2 regions of the Streptantibioticus cattleyicolor NRRL 8057 genome follow, and region 2 is predicted to be linked to the other one. Evidence: riboswitches for the same ligand, from Rfam matches in the RefSeq annotation. Region 2 holds a riboswitch; the other holds the start of a gene.
The links. A riboswitch is a leader RNA that binds a small molecule or an ion and turns the genes downstream of it on or off. The one in region 2 is predicted to bind glycine.
Positions count from the first base shown of each region.

Region 1 (7,232 bases), 3.8 Mb from region 2:
CCGTCCCGGCGGCGGTCCACCGCTGGACGGCCGAGGCCGCCAAGCGGTTCTGGACCGCGCAGCGGATGGCCCAGGCCAAGCCGCTGCCCGACAACAAGCCACTCACCTCGTCGCGTTCGCGGCTGTCCACCGGCGCCGTACCGCACCCGCAGACGGTGCGTCAGGTGCCGATGGACACCACCCCCACCGATCCGGCGTCGCCGAGCGCGTCCACCACCCCGAGCGCCCCCGCCTCCCCGTCCGCCCCGGCGTCGTCCCCCACCGGCGCCCCGGGCACCCCGAGCACCACGCCGACCCCGTCCGCCCCGAGCAGCCCGCCGGCCTCGCCCGACCCGGGCGGCAACAGCGCGCACTTCGGCGGCCTGCCGATGATCGGCCGGATGTACATGCAGACCGGCAGCGGCTACTACTTCTGCACCGCCAGCGTCATCAACAGCCCGCACCACAACATCGTGCTCACCGCGGGCCACTGCATGGACTCCAAGGCGGGCGGCGGTTCGATGGCGTTCGTCCCGCAGTGGACGGCGGCCAACCCGCAGCCGTTCGGCATCTTCCCAGTGGCCACCGACTCCGAGGGCCGCAGCCGGGTGTGGATCGACCCGCGCTACTACGACCTCGGCCGGGTCCAGGGCAACCAGTGGGACGTGGCCTTCGCCCAGGTCGGCGCGCGTTCCGACGGCAAGCAGGTGCAGGACGTGGTGGGCGGCAACACGCTGGCCACCAACCAGGGCTACGCCTTCTCCAACGTGCGGGTGGTCGGCTACCCCGGTAACGACCCGCAGCCGCTGACCTGCACCAACGGCACCACCCAGTTCTCCCCGACGGACGGCGCCCCGGGCACCTTCCTGCGGATCGCCTGCGACGACTACCGCCCCGGCACCTCCGGCAGCCCGTTCCTGGCCAACTTCGACCCGCGGACCGGCACCGGCCAGGTGGTCGGCAGCATCGGCGGCTGGCAGACCGGCGGGCCCACCAGCGACGTGTCGTACAGCCCGTACTACGGCGCCGACATCCAGAACCTGTACAACGCGGCGGTGACCGCCACCCCTCCGGCGCGGCCCAACGTGCTGCCGTCCGCCTCGATGATGGCCCACGCCACGCTGATGACCTCCGGCCGCTTCGTCCCGTCACCGGCGCCGGACCGCGACTACAGCGACATGGTGGTGCGCTGGTCCGACGGCGAGCTGACGCTCTACCGGGGCGCCGGCAACGGCCGCTTCGACAAGGAGATCCAGCTCGTCAAGAAGAACACCACCTGGACCAAGGCGGTCGCCATGACGGCCGGCGACTTCACCGGGACCAACACCTACGACCTGGTGGTGCGCTGGTCCGACGGCAGCCTGACGATGTTCCCGGACGTCGACGCGCGCGGCCTGCGCACCCAGATCACCCTGGCCAAGCCGGGCAGCACCTGGAAGTACGCGACCACCATCACGGCCGGCCGCTTCACCACCGACGACAAGTGGCCCGACGACCTGATCGTGCGCTGGTCGGACGGGGAGACCACGCTCTACAAGAACCTGGACGGCCGCGGCCTCCACGCCCAGGTGCAGCTCAACAAGGCCAACCGCACCTGGAAGAACGCCGTCTCCATCGCGGCCGGCGACTTCGCGGGCACCGACAACTGGGACCTGGTGGTGCGCTGGTCCGACGGCGAGGTCACCCTCTACCCGGACGTCAACGAGAAGGGCTGGCACGGCGAGATACGCGAACGGGCGCCGAGCCCGCTGTGGACCAAGGCCACGCTGACCATGGCCGGCGGCTGGTCCGGCACCGGTGTGTGGCCCGACGACTACCTGGTGCGCTGGTCCGACGGCCAGGTCTCCGTCTACACCGACACCGGCAAGGCACTGGGCACCGAATCGGTGCTGGTGGCCGCCACCGGCTCGTCGCTCCCCTACTCCCGCCGCTGACCGCCCGCGCGGCACGGCAACCGGCACCCCGGCGCACCACGCGCCGGGGTGCCGTCACTTTCCGGCCGCTTTCCGTTTTCCCGCCCCGGCCGGGGTCGGTACCGTCGTGCGCCATGGACGAGCGAATCCGCGCGGTGTGCGACCTGACCGTTCCGGTGGTCCGCGAGATGGCCGGGCTCCACGACTACGACGGGGTGGTCCAGGACCTCTCGCCGGACGGGGTACGGCGCGGACTCGCCGCGCTGGCCCGCGCCCGCCGGGACGGCGCCCCGCTGGACGACCCGCACGACGAGGCCCACCTGGCGGTCTTCGAGGAGGCCGTACGGGTGCAGTACGCCGACCTCGAACTGCACCGCAGGGACCCGTACCTGCACCTGTCCAACCTCGAACTGACCGCCTACGACCGCGAGTACGCCCCGGCCGCCGAACGGGACCGCGCCCGCCGCCGCCATCTCGCCCGCTGGCCGGAGACGGTGGACGCGGCCATCGCCGCCCTGGACCTGGTCACCGCCCCGGTGGCCGCCGCGCTGCTGGGCGCGGTACGCGGGCTGGCCGCCGGTCTCGACGCGGAACAGGACGCGGTCACCGCCGCCGCGCTCGCCGCCCACGAACGGCTGGTCGCCCACGTCCACCGGGCCGCCGCGGCCGGCGACCCCGATCCCCGGCTCGGCGCGGCGACGCTGGCGGCGCTGATGGGCAGCCAGGAGGGGCTGCCCGCCGACCTGACCGCCCTGGCCGGCCAGGCGGAACAGGAACGGGCACGCCTCACCGCGCTGCTCACCGAGGCGTGCCACGCCCTCGCCCCGCACACCCCGGTGGCCGTGACCGTCCGGGGACTGCTCGCAGACCACCCGGACGCGGACGGGGTGATCCCGGAGGCGGCCCGGCTTACCGCCGAGGTGATCGACTTCACCCGGCGCCGCGGCCTCGTCCCGTACCTGGACGGCGAGTGCCTGGTCGGCCCGGCGCCGGCCTCACGCCGCTGGTCCTCGGCGATGCTGACCTGGGCGGCGCCGTACGAGGCGGACGCCCCGTCCTGGTACCACGTCACCCCGCCCGGGGACGACTGGCCGGACGAGGAACGCGAGGAGTGGCTGACCCTGTTCAGCCGGGCCGGGCTGCCCGCGGTCACCGTGCACGAGATCGCCCCCGGCCACTTCGCGCACGGCCGCGCGCTGCGCCGGGCCCCCACCGACGTCCGGCGCACCCTGCACTCGCTGGGCTTCTGCGAGGGGTGGGCGCACTACGCGGAGGAGATGTGCCTGGAGGAGGGGTTCCGGGACGGCGATCCGCGGTTCGCCGCCGGGGTCGCCCTGGAGGCGCTGGTCCGGGTCACCCGGCTGACGTGCGCGATCGGGCTGCACACCGGGGCGATGGACCTCGCCGAGGCCACCGAGCGGTTCCGCCGGGACGCGTACCTCTCCCCGGCCGCCGCGGCCTCGGAGGCCCGCCGCGGCACCTTCGACGCCGCCTACGGCCGTTACACCTGGGGCAAGCTGGAGATCCTGCGGCTGCGGGAGCGGGCCCGGAAGCGGTGGGGGGCCGGCTTCTCGCTGCCGCGCTTCCACGCCGCGCTGCTGCGGCTGGGCAGCCCGCCGCTGGGGCTGCTCCCGGCGGCGCTGGACGACCCCGGTCAGTAGCCGCCCGGGGCGGGGGCGGGCCAGGGCGGCGCGGCGTAGGCGTCCCGGTCGAAGAACGGCCGGGCGTGCGCCCGCAGCCACATGGCCACCGGGTCGTACTCGTCGGCCATGGCCACCGTCGCCACCGGCAGCCCGTCCGGGGCGGCGGCCACCGCCTGCGCCATCATCGCCCGCACCGCCTCCACCGAGGCGGCCCCGGTGTCGTACAGGTCGACCCCCACCGCCAGGTACGGCTCGCCCAGCGCCGGCTCCACCCAGGCGCAGCGCAGCGCGCGGACCACCGGGGTGTGGTGGGCGTGGTGGGTGAGGGCGCCGTAGAACTGCGGTGCGGGGACGGCCGGTTCGGTGATGCGCAGCGGGCCGGCCGGCACCCGGTCCAGGCCGGTGGCGACGCGGCGCAGGTCGAGCCAGGGCACCCCGACCCCGCCGCCGGGGGCGTGCGGGTTGAGCCACAGCCCGTACCGTTCGCGGTACAGCTCGGCGGCGATCTCCCGGCCGACGACGACCTCGTGGGACCGGTTCCAGCCGCTCGCCGCGAGCTGGGCGGCGGAGGTGACGCAGGGCGCGTAGCCGTAGCCGTCCAGCTCCATGTTGCCGTACTGGGCGTCGGGCGAGCCGGGTTCGCCGTGCCACAGCAGCATCCACACCGAGCCGTCGGCGAGGGCGCGCAACAGCGTCTCGTAGGTGTCGTAGCGGCCCGGGGCCACCCGCTCCAGTGCCTGTTCCACCGCGGGTCCGCCGCCGGTGCCGCCCGCCGCCCCCGCGGTCACGGGTTCGTCCGCCTCGTGTGTCGCATTCCACCAGGTTAGGCCGCCGGGCCCGGCGGGTGGTTCAGTCCCGGGTGAAGAACGGCCGCACCCGCTCGTGCATCCAGTCGCCGACCGGGTCCTGGGCGACGTCCAGCAGCACCAGGTTGACCGGCCACGCCACCGGGGCGTGGCCGAGCGCGCGGCCGAGGGCGTTCATCGCCTCGGCCCGGTCCGACTCCTGCCAGCGGTCGAGTTCGACGCCGACGAAGAGCACCGGCGCGTCGCCCTCCACCGAGGCCAGCGCCCGGCGCGCGGTGAGCACCACCGGGGTGACCGCGAACTCCCCGGCGGCGGCGGCCAGGAAGTCCACCGGCTCGGCGTCCGGGGCCGGCTCCCACAGCCGTACCCGGCCGCCGGCGGCCCCGGTCCGGCACAGCTCCGCCACGGCCGCGGCGGGCAGCGGCAGTGTCACCGCGCCGCCCGGGTTGACCACGATGCCCGCCCGCGGCGGCAGCCCGCGGACGAACTCCCGGGCCGGCGCCACCGCGAACGACATCCCCGGCGCCACCCGCCGCAACTGCCCCTCGGAGCTGAACACCGGCACGTGCGCGAAGCCGTCCAGCTCCATCGCGGGCAGGTCGAGCCCGGGGCTGTCCGGCCCGCCGCCGTTCGGCAACGGCACCCACAACGAGGAGCGCCCGAGCACCTCCAGCACCCGCGGCGTCGCCCCCGGGTCGCCGACCGCCGCGCCCAGCACCTCCTCCAACTCGTTGGCGGGCCAGCCGTCGTGCGGCACCACGGAGCCCTCGGCGGGGTACGGGTGGTGGTGGGCGGCGTAGGGGTCCTGCGCGAGGTACCCGTCCCCCGGCGGATACGGATGGTGCGCGGCGTACGGGTCGTGCCCCGGGACGACACCGGGCCCGACGGGTCCCTCGTGTCCGCTTCCGTACTGCGCCGGTACGCTCATCACCGCTCCACCCCGCTCACCACCGTGCGACATGCCTGGCGGAACCCTAGCCTCTCGACGCCTCTGGATCCGCACCGCGTGGGCGTGCAATGATGCCCGCACCAAACTGCATACCGGCCGCTCGACACCGTGCGGGAGAGCCCCTGGCCCGGCAGTGGCCGGGGCGCCGAAGGAGCAAGTCCTCCCTTGAATCTCTCAGGCCCCGATACCGCACGGTCTAGGCACATCTGAAAAGCGGGCAGCCGACGGCTGTCCCACCCAAGGTGCAAACCGCCCCCGCGCCGCGGCGACATCCGTCTCGCGTACCGGGTCGTGGTGAACCTCTCAGGTTCCGATGACAGATGGGGAGGGCCCCGCCCGCCCTGTCGTCGGCATCCGACGTCATCGACCCGTCCCGCCTGGGAGCACTGATGAGCACCGCCCCCGAAGCAACCCGACGTACCGCGCTGGACGCGGTGCACCGCGCGCTCGGCGCGACCATGACCGATTTCGCCGGCTGGCAGATGCCGCTGCGCTACGGCAGCGAGCGGGACGAGCACCACGCCGTCCGCACCACCGCCGGCCTGTTCGACCTGTCCCACATGGGCGAGATCACCGTCACCGGCCCGCAGGCCGGGCAGGCGCTCGACCACGCGCTGGTGGGCCACCTGTCCGCGCTCGCCGTGGGCCGGGCCCGCTACACCATGATCTGCGCCGAGGACGGCGGCATCCTGGACGACCTGATCGTCTACCGGCTCGCCGAGGCCGAGTACCTGGTGGTGGCCAACGCCGCCAACGCCCGGGTGGTGCTGGACGCGGTCACCGAGCGCGCGGCCGGCTTCGACGCCGAGGTGCGCGACGACCGCGACGCCTACGCGCTGCTGGCGGTGCAGGGCCCCAACTCGCCGGCGATCCTGGCCTCGCTCACCGACGCCGACCTGGCCGGGCTGAAGTACTACGCCGGGCTGCCCGGCACCGTGGCCGGGGTTCCGGCGCTGATCGCCCGCACCGGCTACACCGGCGAGGACGGCTTCGAGCTGTTCGTGGCGCCGTCCGACGCCGAGCGGCTGTGGCAGGCGCTGACCGAGGCGGGCGCCGCCCACCAGCTGGTGCCGTGCGGGCTCTCCTGCCGCGACACGCTGCGGCTGGAGGCCGGCATGCCGCTGTACGGGCACGAGCTGACCACCGCGCTCACCCCGTTCGACGCCGGGCTCGGCCGGGTGGTCAAGTTCGACAAGCCGGGTGACTTCACCGGCCGCGAGGCGCTGCTGGCCGCCGCCGAGAAGGCCGCCGCCACGCCGCCGCGCAAGCTGGTCGGCCTGGTCGCCGAGGGCCGCCGGGTGCCCCGGGCCGGCTACCCGGTGGTGACCGCGGAGGGCACGGTGATCGGCGAGGTCACCTCCGGCGCCCCCTCCCCCACCCTCGGCAAGCCGATCGCCATGGCGTACGTGGACGCCGGCCACGCCGCCCCGGGCACCGCCGGGGTGCGGGTGGACATCCGCGGCGCCCATGAGCCGTACCAGGTCGTGGCGCTGCCGTTCTACAAGCGCGAGCGCTGACCGCCCCCGTTCCGTCACCCGGTGCCATCCGCCGCTGACGGCGGGTGACGCCATCTCGTCGTCCTGCCCCGTTTTCGCGGGCACCACCTGTATCCAGGAGAATTCCCCCATGAGCAACCCTGAGCACCTTCGCTACAGCAAGGAGCACGAGTGGCTGTCGCCCGCCGAGGACGGCGTGGCCACCGTGGGCATCACCCAGTTCGCCGCCCACTCGCTCGGTGACGTGGTCTACGTGGACCTGCCGGCCGTCGGCGCCACCGTCACCGCCGGCGACACCTGTGGTGAGCTGGAGTCGACCAAGTCGGTGAGCGACCTGTACTCCCCGGTCTCCGGTGAGGTGGTGGAGGTCAACCAGGACGTCACCGACGACCCGGCGCTGGTCAACACCTCCCCGTATCAGAACGGGTGGCTGTTCAAGGTGCGCG
Region 1 is NC_017586.1:4,605,771-4,613,002, reverse strand. It holds gene SCATT_RS20330 (trypsin-like serine peptidase) at 1-1,913, shown strand, start outside; gene SCATT_RS20325 (DUF885 family protein) at 2,027-3,553, shown strand; gene SCATT_RS20320 (enhanced serine sensitivity protein SseB C-terminal domain-containing protein) at 3,547-4,323, opposite strand; gene SCATT_RS20315 (enhanced serine sensitivity protein SseB) at 4,385-5,269, opposite strand; glycine riboswitch at 5,392-5,490, shown strand; gene gcvT (glycine cleavage system aminomethyltransferase GcvT) at 5,680-6,807, shown strand; gene gcvH (glycine cleavage system protein GcvH) at 6,917-7,232, shown strand, end outside.
Region 1: linked by a shared signal. The riboswitch ahead of gcvT (glycine cleavage system aminomethyltransferase GcvT) and the one ahead of gcvP (aminomethyl-transferring glycine dehydrogenase) in region 2 are both predicted to bind glycine.

Region 2 (7,232 bases):
CCTTGCCGGTTTGTAGCAGGTGCGGGCACCGGAACGCGGAGGCGAGCCGCTTCTGCTCCAACTGCGGTGCGCCGCTGCACCCGGGAGTGGCCCCCGAGCGCGCCTCGGAGACCACCTCCACGATCTCCATCTCCGGCCTGGAGGCGTACGACGCCGAGGCCACCGGCCAGACCGCGGTGCCGCTGCTCACCCCCGAGTTGCAGGCGGCCGTGGAGGCGCTGCCGCACGGCTCGGCGCTGCTGGTGGTGCGCCGCGGCCCCAACTCCGGCAGCCGCTTCCTGCTGGACGCCGAGGTGACCACGGCGGGCCGCCACCCGGAGAGCGACATCTTCCTGGACGACGTCACCGTCTCCCGGCGCCACGTGGAGTTCCGCCGAGGGCCCGACGGCCGCTTCACCGTGGCCGACGTGGGCAGCCTCAACGGCACCTACGTCAACCGCGAGCAGATCGACTCGGTGCCGCTCGCGGCCGGCGACGAGGTGCAGATCGGCAAGTACCGGATGGTGTTCTACAGCAGCCCGCGCACCTACTGACGCGCTCGGCAAGCCGCGTCCGGCGGGGCGGCCCCTCGGGGGTCCGCGCCGCCGGACGGGCCCCGTTGGCAACGGCGCGACCGGCGAGAGAAGGTTCATGCCTCGTACACCGTCGGGCGGTGCCACATCAGGCGCCGCCGCCGCGGACGGACGGCTGATGAGCATCGGCGCGGTGCTCGCCCTGCTGCGCGACGAATTCCCCGAGGTCACCATCTCCAAGATCCGCTTCTTGGAGGCGGAGGGCCTGGTGGAGCCGCAGCGGACGCCCTCCGGTTACCGCAAGTTCAGCCCGCGTGACGTCGAGCGGCTGGGGCAGGTGCTGCGCATGCAGCGCGACCACTACCTGCCGTTGAAGGTCATCCGCGAGCACCTGGAGGCGTTGGACGCCGGCGCCCCGGTCGCGTTGCCCGCCCCCGCCGAGCCGCCCGACCCGCTGGCCGGGGCCCTCGACGCGGACGCCGACCCGCCGCCCGCCACCGGCCGCATCAGCCGCGCCGACCTGCTGAACGCCACCGGCGCCGAGGAGAGCGACCTGGCCCAGTGGGAGTCCTACGGGCTGATCGAGCCGGGCGCCGACGGCGGCTACGACCCGGAAAGCATCCAGGTCGCCAAGTTGATCACGGAACTGGCCGGGTTCGGGCTGGAGCCGCGCCATCTGCGGGCCGTCAAGGCCGCCGCCGACCGGGACGTCAGCCTGGTGGAGCAGGTCGTCGCGCCGCTGCGCCGGCACCGCAACCCGCAGACCCGGGCGCACGCCGAGGCCACCGCGCGTGAGCTGGCCGGATTGTCCGTCCGGTTGCACGCCGCGCTGGTCCGCTCGGCGCTGCGGCTGCGACAGCCGTGACCCCCTGCTGTCCGAGTTGCGGAATGCCCGACTACCCAAAGACTCCGTTGAGAGCCTAGGGTTGCTGTGTGAATGAGCTCGACGTCGTGGGTGTCCGGGTGGAAATGCCCTCCAACCAGCCGATCGTGCTTCTGCGGGAAGTAGGAGGCGACCGGTACCTCCCCATCTGGATCGGACCGGGTGAGGCGACCGCGATCGCCTTCGCCCAGCAGGGCATGACGCCCGCGCGCCCGCTGACCCACGACCTGTTCAAGGACGTCCTCGAGGCGGTCGGCCAGCGGCTCACCGAGGTGCGCATCACCGATCTGCGCGAAGGCGTCTTCTACGCCGAGCTGGTGTTCGCCAGCGGAGTGGAGGTCAGCGCCCGCCCGTCCGACGCCATAGCGCTCGCCCTGCGCACCGGGACGCCGATCTACGGCAGCGACGGTGTGCTCGACGACGCGGGGATCGCGATCCCGGACGAGCAGGAGGACGAGGTGGAGAAGTTCCGCGAGTTCCTCGACCAGATCTCGCCGGAGGACTTCGGCACGAGCAACCAGTGAGCGGTCCGCGCCGCAGCCATTCGGCCAGTCATTCCCCCTCCAGGGTCACGGCAAACCACTCTCGGGGTGGAAATCACTCGGCGTGCCGAGTGTGGCGATCGTTGACGCACTCGGAGTGACTGCCTACCGTCGGGTGGAAGAGTCCTGGAAGGCCCATGTCCCCGTGCGCCGCGTCGGCGGTGGACGCCGGGCCTGCGCCCCCGCGCACCGGGATGTGAAGGGACGGAGGTCGGCGTGAGAAGCACCGGCGACAGGGCCGCTGGCGGTTCGTTTCCGGTCCGCGGGACCGTGTCCCGCCCCTCTCACCTCGCGGTGGACGACGGCGGCCCCGGGCCGGGCCCCCGGCCGCCCGAGGGGTCGGAGCTCGTCGGATACCGCGGGCCCACCGCCTGCGCCGCCGCGGGCATCACCTACCGTCAGCTCGACTACTGGGCCCGCACCGGTCTGGTGGAGCCCAGCGTGCGCACCACCTACGGCTCCGGCTCGCAACGGCTCTACAGCCTCCGGGACGTCGTCGTCCTCAAGATCGTCAAACGGCTGCTGGACACCGGGGTGGCGCTGCCCAACATCCGTACCGCGGTACGCCACCTGTCCACCTGGTCCTCGGCCGACGTGGCCCGCACGACCCTGATGTGCGACGGCGCGACGGTGTACGAGTGCACCTCCCCGGACGAGGTGGTGAGCCTGCTCCAGGGCGGCCAGGGGGTCTTCGGCATCGCCGTCGGGGTGGTCTGGCGGGACGTGGCGGAGAGCCTGTCCCGGCTGCCCGGCGAACGGGTGGACACCGGCGAGACGCTCTACGCCCCCAGCCCGGCCGACGAACTCGCCCGGCGCCGCAACCGGGCCGGCTGACCGCCGCGCCGCCCACCGTACGCCTGTACGGCGATTGTCCGAGGCGTGCGGCAGCATCGAGGGTGTGAGAACCGCTCCGACCATCCTCCACCTCGACATGGACGCCTTCTACGCCTCCGTGGAGCAGGCGTCCAAGCCGAGCCTGCGCGGCAAGCCCGTGGTGGTCGGTGGGCTCGGGCCGCGCGGGGTGGTCTCCACCGCCTCCTACGAGGCACGGGTGCACGGGGTCCACTCGGCGATGGCGATGGCGCACGCCCGGCGGCTGTGCCCCAACGCCGCCTACCTCACCCCCCGGTTCACGCTGTACCGCCAGGTCAGTGACGTGGTCATGGGGCTGCTGCACGAACTCTCCCCGCTGGTGGAACCGCTCAGCCTGGACGAGGCCTTCGTCGACCTGGCCGTCGGGGCCTGCCGCGACCGGCTGGCCGGGCTGCCCTCGCACGCTGTCGGCGCCGAGGTGCGCGTGGTGGGGGAGGAGCTGCGGGCGGCGATCCGCGCGGCCACCGGGCTCACCGCCTCCGTCGGCATCGCGGGCTCCAAGCTGCTGGCCAAGATCGGTTCGGACGCCGCCAAGCCGGACGGCCTGGTCGTCGTCGAGTCCGGCACCGAGGACGCGTTCCTCGGCCCGCTCCCGGTACGCGCCCTGTGGGGGGTCGGCCCGGCCACCGCCGACCATCTGCGCCGCGCCGGGATCGGCACGGTGGCCGAGGTGGCCGAGGCGGGCGAGGCGGAGCTGGTGCGGCTGCTGGGCAAGGCGCACGGCGCATCGCTGTACGCCATGGCCACCGGCCAGGACGACCGGCCGGTGGTGGCGGAACGGGACGTGAAATCCATATCGGTGGAGGACACCTTCGACGTCGACCTGACCGACCGCGCCCGGGTGCGGGCCGAGGTCGGACGGCTCGCCGACCGCTGTGTCCAACGGCTGCGCGCGGCGGGACGTTCGGGGCGCACGGTGGTGCTCAAGGTGCGCCGCTACGACTTCACCACGCTGACGCGGTCCGAAACGCTCCGCGCCCCCACCGACGACCCCGCAGTGGTCCGGGAGACCGCCGGCCGGCTCATCGAGGGCGTCGACACCACCGGCGGGGTGCGGCTGCTCGGGGTCGGCGTGGCCGGCCTCGCCGACTTCACCCAGGAGGATCTCTTCGCCCAGGCCGCGCAGGGGTCCGCCGCCGACCCCGGCGACCCGGAGCACTCCGAGGACGCCGCGCCCGCGACCGTCGCCGCACCGCCGCCGGTCCGCCGCTGGCACCCCGGACACGACGTCACCCACGAGGAGTACGGCCCCGGCTGGGTCCAGGGCAGCGGGGTCGGCCGGGTCACCGTGCGCTTCGAGGTGCCCGGCGGCGAACCGGGCCGGGTCCGCACCTTCGCGGTGGACGACCCGGCGCTCACCCCGTCCGAACCGCTGCCGCTGGTGCCGGGGTTCCCGGTGCCGGGCCCGTCCGCCACCGCGTCATGACCGCTCGCCGGGATCGCCCGCCAGCCGCCCGGCATCGCGCAGTTCACCCGGGGCCGAGCCGGACTCGGCCTCCGGGGGCGGCACCTTCAGGCCGTAGTGGTGGTAGAGCTGGAGCTCCTGCTCCGGGGAGAGATGGCGCCCCACCCCGAAGTCCGGGGCGCTCTTGACCAGCGACTTGTCGTACGGCACCCGCAGCGAGTCGTCGCGCAGCTCGCTCGGTTCCAGCGGAACGAAGGCGTCCCGGCCGAACAGTCCGGTGCGCACCGCGGCCCATTCGGGTTCGCCGGTCGCGTCGTCGAGGTAGACCTCGTCGACGGTGCCGATCTTGACGCCGTTGCGGTCGAGCGCCTTGCGGCCGATCAGGGTGCGCGGATCGATGTCGGTCTGCACGGCTCCTCCAGGGGGATCGCAACGGTCCAACACAATCACCAAAAGCCACATTCCCGAGCATGTCGAATCGGGGCTGTCCAAAGCGGCGGGCAGCAGCCAACCGCGGACGTCAACGCGCTGGTACTGTGGCAACGGCTGCTGACCCCGTGCGGGAGAGTCCGGAAGACAGTGGAAGCACTGGCTCCGGCGCCGAAGGAGCAAATCCTCCCCGGAATCTCTCAGGCATCCGTACCGCACGGACGAGGTCACTCTGGAAAGCAGGCAGGTGCCGGCGGCGCGCGACACGGCCGGGGCCCCTCCTCACCGACGGGGAAAGCCGTGACCGCGTACCGCGGAGCGGTGAAACTCTCAGGTTCATGACAGAGGGGGAGGCCGACCGGGCACCCCGCGCCGAGGTGCCCCCCACAGGTCGTACCGACCAGGAGGCCCCCTCAGATGACCGCCAACCGCATCCCCCTCGCCGACCTGGAGCGCGGCACCCCCTTCGAGGAGCGCCACATCGGGCCGGACGCCGGTGCCCAGGCGAAGATGCTCGCCCACGTCGGATACGGCTCGCTGGACGAGCTGACGGCGGCGGCGGTACCGGACGCCATCAAGTCGGCCGAGGCGCTCGCGCTGCCCGCCGCCCGTACCGAGGCCGACGTCCTCGCCGAGCTGCGTTCCCTGGCCGGCCGCAACCAGGTGCTCTCCTCCATGATCGGCCTGGGCTACTACGGCACCTTCACCCCGCCGGTGATCCTGCGCAACGTCATGGAGAACCCGGCCTGGTACACCGCCTACACCCCGTACCAGCCGGAGATCTCGCAGGGCCGGCTGGAGGCGCTGCTCAACTTCCAGACGATGGTGGCCGACCTGACCGGGCTGCCCACCTCCGGCGCCTCGCTGCTGGACGAGGGCACCGCCGCCGCCGAGGCCATGGCGCTCTCCCGGCGGGTCGGCAAGGTCAAGGACGGCGTCTTCCTGGTCGACGCCGACTGCTTCCCGCAGACCGTCGCGGTGGTCGAGACCCGTGCCGAACCCACCGGCGTCGAGGTGGTCGTCGCCGACCTCACCGACGGCATCCCGGCCGAGGTGGCCGAGCGCGGCGTCTTCGGCGTGCTGCTCCAGTACCCCGGGGCCTCCGGCGCGGTACGCGACCCGCGCCCGGTCATCGAGCGCGCCCACGAACTCGGCGCGGTGGTCACCGTCGCCGCCGACCTGCTCGCCCTCACCCTGCTCACCCCGCCCGGTGAACTCGGCGCCGACATCGCGGTGGGCACCACCCAGCGCTTCGGCGTGCCGATGGGCTTCGGCGGCCCGCACGCCGGCTACATGGCGGTACGCGACCAGTTCGCCCGCAGCCTGCCGGGGCGCCTGGTGGGGGTCTCGGTGGACGCCGACGGTGACCGCGCCTACCGGCTCGCGCTGCAGACCCGCGAACAGCACATCCGCCGGGAGAAGGCCACCAGCAACATCTGCACCGCCCAGGTGCTGCTCGCCGTGATGGCCGGGATGTACGCGGTCCACCACGGCCCCGACGGGCTCACCGGCATCGCCCGCAAGGTGCACCGGTATGCCGCCGTGCTCGCCGCGGGGCTGCGGGCCGGCGGGGTCGAGGTGGCCCACGACGCCTTCTTCGACACCCTGACGGCACGCGTCCCCGGACGCGCCGCCGAGGTGGTGGCCGCCGCCCGTACCGCCGGGGTCAACCTGCGCCTGGTCGACGCCGACCGGGTCGGGGTCTCCTGCGACGAGACCACCGGACGCGGCCAACTCGCCGCCGTCTGGCAGGCGTTCGGGGTCACCGGTGACGTGGACGCCCTCGACGCCGAGACCGGCGACGCGCTCCCGGCCGAGCTGGCGCGCACCTCCGGCTTCCTGGCCCACCCGGTCTTCCACCAGCACCGTTCCGAGACCGCCATGCTGCGCTACCTGCGCCGGCTGGCCGACCGCGACTACGCGCTGGACCGCGGCATGATCCCGCTGGGCTCGTGCACCATGAAGCTCAACGCCACGGCCGAGATGGAGCCGGTCACCTGGCCGGAGTTCGCCTCGCTCCACCCGTTCGCCCCGGCCGAGCAGGCCGAGGGGTACCTCACGCTCATCCACGAGCTGGAGGAGCGGCTGGCCGCCATCACCGGCTACGACAAGGTGAGCCTCCAGCCCAACGCCGGCTCCCAGGGCGAGCTTGCCGGGCTGCTGGCGGTCCGCGCCTACCACCGGGCCAACGGCGACACCGGGCGCACCGTCTGCCTGATCCCGTCCTCCGCGCACGGCACCAACGCGGCCAGCGCCGTGATGGCCGGGATGCGGGTGGTCGTGGTCAGGACCGGCGAGGACGGCGAGGTGGACACCGCCGACCTGCGCGCCAAGATCGAGCAGTACGGCGACGAACTGGCCGTGCTCATGGTCACCTACCCCTCCACGCACGGCGTCTTCGAGGAGCACATCGGCGAGATCTGCGCCCTGGTGCACGACGCGGGCGGCCAGGTGTACGTGGACGGCGCCAACCTCAACGCGCTGGTGGGGCTGGCCCGGCCGGGGCGGTTCGGCGGCGACGTCTCCCACCTGAACCTGCACAAGACGTTCTGCATCCCGCACGGTGGCGGCGGCCCCGGCGTCGGCCC
Region 2 is NC_017586.1:785,790-793,021, reverse strand. It holds gene SCATT_RS39320 (FHA domain-containing protein) at 1-533, shown strand, start outside; gene ftsR (transcriptional regulator FtsR) at 631-1,377, shown strand; gene SCATT_RS03220 (bifunctional nuclease family protein) at 1,446-1,919, shown strand; gene SCATT_RS03215 (MerR family transcriptional regulator) at 2,232-2,771, shown strand; gene SCATT_RS03210 (DNA polymerase IV) at 2,836-4,236, shown strand; gene SCATT_RS03205 (PRC-barrel domain-containing protein) at 4,231-4,626, opposite strand; glycine riboswitch at 4,766-4,870, shown strand; gene gcvP (aminomethyl-transferring glycine dehydrogenase) at 5,062-7,232, shown strand, end outside.